Regions from separate parts of the Rossellomorea sp. FM04394 genome, predicted to be linked through region 1. Evidence: riboswitches for the same ligand, from Rfam matches in the RefSeq annotation. Region 1 holds a riboswitch; the other holds the start of a gene.
What was found. A riboswitch is a leader RNA that binds a small molecule or an ion and turns the genes downstream of it on or off. The one in region 1 is predicted to bind S-adenosylmethionine.
Positions count from the first base shown of each region.

Region 1 (3,175 bases):
CAGCACATGCAGCGGATTTGGCGAAAGGCCATCCAGGGGCACAAGTCAGAGATAATGCCGTTTCTAAGGCTCGATTTGAATTTAGGTGGAATGACCAATTTAATTTATCCCTGGACCCGGAACGTGCAAGGGAGTACCATGATGAAACACTTCCTGCAGAAGGGGCAAAAACGGCCCATTTTTGTTCAATGTGTGGCCCGAAATTTTGTTCAATGAGAATATCACATGACATAAGGGGAATAAAGAAGACTAGCATGAATGATGTTCATAAGGAAATAGAAAAAGGATTGAAAGAAAAATCGAAGGAGTTTGTGGAAAATGGATCAAACATCTACCGATAAACCTCCTTGTCATGTACTGAAATTGAAGAATGAAATCGTAAAGCTCAATCAGAGAGTCATCCAACTCGAAAAAGAAGTGAAGAGCATTCAGGAAAACTGCAGGCATGTCTTCTATGAAACGGATGTAACAAGGTCTTGTATCAAATGTCACTATGTAGAAAGTACCTATTATTAGAAACGTGTAAGCTATTGATTAAATTTCTTTTGACAGCGTATATGTACCATGCTACGATTATTACAAATTTCGGAATAGTAAATATATATGTGTAACTCTTATTGAGAGTGGTGGAGGGACTGGCCCTGTGAAACCCGGCAACCATTCAACCGATGTGTTGAAAAGGTGCTAATTCCTGCAAAGCACTTTGCTTTGGAAAATAAGAGAGGATTCTAATAAACATGAAGCCCTCTCTATCGCAAGAGAGGGCTTTTCGTTTTTATGAAAGAAAAATTAAATAGATAAATGCAATAGGTGCTGAGCCATCCTCAGCTAAAAGGGAAGACCGGTGAAAATCCGGCACGGTCCCGCCACTGTAATGGGGAGCGACTTATCATTCAACCACTATTTCTATTGAAATGGGAAGGGATAAGAAGCTGTGAACCTAAGTCAGGAGACCTGCCTGTTGTATGCGCTTATGCTCTACGTGGATATAGAGAGGGGTGAGGAATACGTGTTGAGAATACAAGAATGTCTCAACTCTAGTTAGTGATACGTATGAATCTCTCTTTCATTTGAAAGAGAGATTTTTTTGTTGATGACAACCATCTCAAGTATAAGGAGTGAGGATTGAATGAGTAAGGTGATCAGTTCGAATTTAGGATATCCAAGGATCGGTGAAAAGCGTGAATGGAAAAAGACGCTGGAACAATTTTGGGCAGGGAAGATAGAAAAGGATTCCTTCTTAGAACAAATGGAGGAAATACGAGTCAACCACTTGAAGAAGCAATCGGATCAGGGGATTGATTTAGTTCCGGTTGGAGATTTCAGCTTATATGATCATGTGCTTGATACAGCCGTCATGTTCGGCTTGGTTCCCGAGAGGTTTCATTATAGTGGGGGGAAGGTCTCTCTTGAAACGTATTTTGATATGGCTAGAGGCGCGAAGGACGCGGTGGCATTAGAAATGACAAAATGGTTTAATACCAACTATCACTATCTCGTGCCTGAACTTGATGGGATCGCACCACAGTTAGTGGAAAATCGTCCCCTGCATTTTTATAGAGAGGCAAAAGAGAAACTGGGTATAAAAGGTAAACCGGTTATCTTAGGTCCTTTCACTTTTGTGAAATTGTCCAAAGGGTATGAAACCGGTGATTATAAAACTCTTGTTGATCAATTTGTCCCTCTTTATGCTGAAGTATTGCGTGAATTACAGGAAGAGGGTGTAGAGTGGGTACAAATGGATGAACCGATCTTGTGCACTTCCATCGGGGATGAAGAGATGGATCAATTCAAAGAAGTCTATCAAACGCTTAAAGAATCCTGCCCCGGGTTAAAGATCATCCTGCAAACCTATTATGATAGTTTGGAAAGGTACCAGCGGGTGTTAGCACTCCCGGTAGATGGCATAGGGATAGATTTTGTGCATGATCGTGGTGAGAATTTGGCGGCGCTGAAAAGATTTGGTTTTCCTAAGGATAAAATCTTGGCTGCCGGAATTCTCGATGGAAGGAATATTTGGAGAAGTCGTCTTACTGATACCCATACGCTTCTATCGTTCATTGCAGGGTATGTTCCGAGTGATCGCTTAATCATTCAACCATCCTGCAGTTTACTACATGTACCAGTAACCTTGCAGAATGAAGAAACACTTGGCAGTCCCCTCATTGACGCTCTATCATTTGCTGATGAAAAATTACATGAAATCACAATTTTAACAAAGGGGATTCGTGACGGAGCTGATACAATAGAAGATGAGATCGTTCAAAGTGTAACGGCGATTAAGAATTTAAACGAATCACCGCTGCGTAATAATAGGGAGGTGCAGGAAAATGTTGAAGAATTGCACCAAAATAATGTCGGTAGAAAGGTTCCTTTCCATGTTCGTAAGCTGGAACAGGCGAAGTACTTTTCATTACCTTTTCTACCTACCACTACAATCGGCAGTTTTCCTCAAACCCAGGAAGTAAGAAGGCAGAGGTTGAAGTGGAGGAAAGGCGAGCTCTCTGATGGGGAGTATCAACAATATATTCATGCGGAAATAAAACGCTGGATTATAATTCAGGAAGAAATCGGCCTTGATGTATTTGTACATGGTGAATTCGAACGGACGGATATGGTTGAATTCTTTGGTGAGAAATTAGAAGGTTTTCAATTTACGAAGTTTGGATGGGTACAATCATACGGTTCCAGATGTGTGAAGCCGCCACTCATATATGGTGATGTGAATTTCAAAGAACCGATGACGGTTAAAGAAACCATATATGCTCAATCATTAACCGATAAACCGGTTAAAGGGATGTTAACGGGCCCGATCACGATTCTAAATTGGTCATTTGTTCGGAATGATGTATCACGATATGAAGTAGCGAATCAAATCGCACTTTCTCTCCAAAAAGAGATAGAGGAATTAGAAGCCAATGGGATTCGGATGATACAAGTCGATGAGCCGGCACTTAGAGAAGGACTCCCTTTAAAGAGTGAGAATTGGGAGGAATATCTAAAGGCTGCCGTTTATGCTTTCAGATTGGCCACTTCATCTGTACAGAACCAAACCCAGGTCCATACCCATATGTGCTATTCGGATTTTGAAGATATTATAGATGCCATCAGTGATTTGGATGCTGATGTCATCTCAATTGAAACATCAAGAAGTCATGGGGAATTGATCCATGTT
Region 1 covers NZ_CP168654.1:3,484,842-3,488,016, reverse strand. The annotation lists partial or broken gene thiC (phosphomethylpyrimidine synthase ThiC) at 1-341, shown strand, start outside; gene ACCB35_RS17535 (hypothetical protein) at 319-516, shown strand; SAM riboswitch class I at 612-722, shown strand; cobalamin riboswitch at 792-977, shown strand; gene metE (5-methyltetrahydropteroyltriglutamate--homocysteine S-methyltransferase) at 1,130-3,175, shown strand, end outside.

Region 2 (3,175 bases), 1.1 Mb from region 1:
CCCCGGATTCATCGAAACGGAAATGACCAGGGAAACGGCGAAGCGGATCGGAATACCCTTTGAACAACTGGTGGAAGCGAGTCTTCAAGGAATTCCCGTAGGAAGAAGCGGGCAGCCGGAAGATATAGCGAATGCAGTGGCGTTTTTCGCGGATGAAAGCTCGTCATTCGTTAACGGTCAAGTCCTCTACGTAGCTGGCGGGCCGAAAGCCTAAAGGGAGAAAGAGGTGAAGGATATGTTTCAATCTTATATTGGTAAGCGCTCAACTTCCGTAGAAAACTATGTGGAAAAAGGAGCAGTACGTAAATTTGCCGAAGCCATCGGTGATCTCAACCCCATTTATGTTGATGAAGAAGCAGGAAGACGATCCAGATACAGGGGGAATATCGCTCCCCCCACTTTTCCCAGAGTGCTCGACTATGGAACGATTGAAGGTTTTCATTTACCAAACGTCGGGTTAATTCATGGTGAACAATCATTTCACTATGAAAGACCACTGAAGGTCGGGGAATGCATTCGGTGTTACACGAAAATAAAAGATTACTATGAACGGAAAGGTTCGGGTGGAACACTTGGTTTTCTTGTAATAGAAGACATCGGTGAAGAATCAGGAGGGAAAAGGATTTTCACATCCGAGGCGATTGTCATCATCACAGAAGCGGTTAGAGAGAGGTTGGGAATATGACTACACTATCATCCTTAAATATAGGTGAAACGCTTCCCATTGTTGAATTAGCTCCAGTCTCGAGAATCGACTTAATCAAATACGCAGGAGCATCTGGGGATTATAACCCCATTCATACAATCGATGATGAGGCACATAAATTGGGTCTTCCAGGGGTTATTGCCCATGGCATGTGGACGATGGGTAATGTCTCCAAGCTTTTTAGTGATTATTTTGAAGAAGGATATATCAAAGAGTACACCGTCCGGTTTAAAGGAATGGTTGTATTGAACGATGTCATTACATTGAAGGCAGAAGTATCAGAGAAACAGGATGATCTTTTACATTTTAAAGTCTTTGCGGTCAACCAGGACCAGAAGAAAGTGCTCGAAGGTAAATTAATGATTCAATTATTTTGATCACCGGGGTAAAATAGTGTCCTATAGCGTTCATAAAGCGAATAGAAATAAAGAGAATGAAGGCTTTGCAAGAAAAATAAGTAAAAAGACACAAATCCGATGGAAAAACTCGGGTTGACTTCCCCGTAGAATATGATATTATTTAGAATATTAAAATTAATAACTCTTATCCAGAGTGGTGGAGGGATCTGGCCCCGCGAAACCCAGCAACCTACGTTATGTAAGGTGCTAATTCCAGCAAAATGTGAAGTCATTTTGGAAGATAAGGTATCCTTACCTGAACAACTTTCCAAAATGGAGGGTTGTTTTTTTCATTCATGATTTTTCTGGATAAGATAAAAATTGGGGGAATCATGTGACTAAAGAAAAAAATCAAGAAGCAGAGTATGATGTAGTAGTCGAAAAGATCACTTCGATGTTGAAGACGATGAGTTTCGGGTCGATTACCATTGTGGTCCAGGACGGTAAAGTCATTCAATTGGAGAAAAACGAGAAAGTGCGAATTAAATAAGCTGACTAGACAAACTAGAGGCGCATAACAGAGATAAAGGAAATCCCTATATCTTGTTATCGCCTCTTTTTGTTTGGATGAGCGGGAAAGGGGTGTATCATGTTAACTTATCAAACTTGGAAAAAACCATCCATCGAATTTGAAATTGATCAGGTCTATAAAGGAGCGTTAAATGTTCTCGAGTGGACGTATGACCATTATGGTGAAAGTGTCGTCTATGCATGCAGTTTTGGCATTGAAGGGATCGTATTAATCGATCTCCTTACCAAAGTACAGCCGAAAGCAACCATTGTATTTCTTGATACAGGAGTTCATTTCAAGGAAACCTACGAAACGATTGAAAAGGTGAAGCAGAAGTATCCTGGTCTCACCATTCATATGAAAAAGCCTGAATTAACGCTCCAAGAACAAGCAGAAACTTATGGAGATAAGTTGTGGGAGAAAAACCCCAATCAATGCTGTCAAATTCGAAAGCTTGACCCTCTAAAAGATTCCTTATCCAAAGGAAATGCTTGGATTTCAGGGTTAAGAAGAGAACAATCATCTACAAGAAGTCAGGTTGAATTCATCAATAAGGATGAAAAGTTTCAATCCATTAAGATTTGTCCTTTAATTCACTGGACGTGGAAGGAAATTTGGAGGTATGTCCATAAGCATAACCTATCCTATAATCCACTTCATGATCAGGGGTATCCGAGTATCGGATGCTTCCATTGTACAACACAAGCCTTAGACATCAATGATCTCCGCTCCGGAAGATGGAAAGGAAAAGGTAAAACCGAATGCGGTCTTCATTAAAAGAGGTGATATTCTTTGCTTGAAATATTCGCCCTGATCATAAGTTTGTTCTTTGCTATGAACATTGGTGCCAGCGGAGCGGCAGCATCGATGGGGGTTGCGTATGGTGCAGGAGCCATAAAGAATATCAGGGTAGCACTATGGATCTGCGCTGGAGGTGTCCTTAGCGGGGCGGTTTTAGGTGGTGGAGAGGTTGTTAAAACCATTAGTTCAGGGATTATCCCGCAGCATTTACTTTCCATCAAAATTGTGGTCATCATTTTGTCATCCGCCACCATATCCTTGTTTCTGGCAAATGTGATAGGAATTCCGCTGTCTACAAGTGAAGTGACGGTCGGAGCGGTTGTAGGAGTCGGAGTCGCATATCAAGTTCTTTATGTGAAATCACTTTTAACGATCATGTCATTCTGGGTGATTGTCCCGGTCATTGCCTTAGGGGTTACATGGGTATTCGGTATAGGTTTAGTAAAACTTGAAAAGCGCGGTTTCCATTTTGAAAAAAGGTGGCTTGCGTACCTTTTGATCATCGCCGGGTTCTTTGAAGCCTTTTCGGCAGGGATGAACAATGTAGCCAACGCCGTCGGTCCATTGGTGGGTGCGGGTTTACTGTCTCCATCCCGGGGGATATGGCTGGGTGGTCTATTCGTTGCCCTCGGAGCGATCTTACTTGGCAAAAAAGTAGTGGAAACAAACGGAAAAAAAATTACACACTATTCAAAAGCGGAAGGAATTGTCATTTCCTCTACAGGAGCGATCCTAGTGATGGTGAGCTCACTGTATGGA
Region 2 covers NZ_CP168654.1:2,364,401-2,367,575, reverse strand. The annotation lists gene fabG (3-oxoacyl-ACP reductase FabG) at 1-214, shown strand, start outside; gene ACCB35_RS11805 (MaoC family dehydratase N-terminal domain-containing protein) at 236-685, shown strand; gene ACCB35_RS11800 (MaoC/PaaZ C-terminal domain-containing protein) at 682-1,083, shown strand; SAM riboswitch class I at 1,247-1,352, shown strand; gene ACCB35_RS11795 (YezD family protein) at 1,439-1,594, shown strand; gene ACCB35_RS11790 (phosphoadenylyl-sulfate reductase) at 1,694-2,392, shown strand; gene ACCB35_RS11785 (anion permease) at 2,450-3,175, shown strand, end outside.
Region 2: linked by a shared signal. The riboswitch ahead of ACCB35_RS11795 (YezD family protein) and the one ahead of metE (5-methyltetrahydropteroyltriglutamate--homocysteine S-methyltransferase) in region 1 are both predicted to bind S-adenosylmethionine.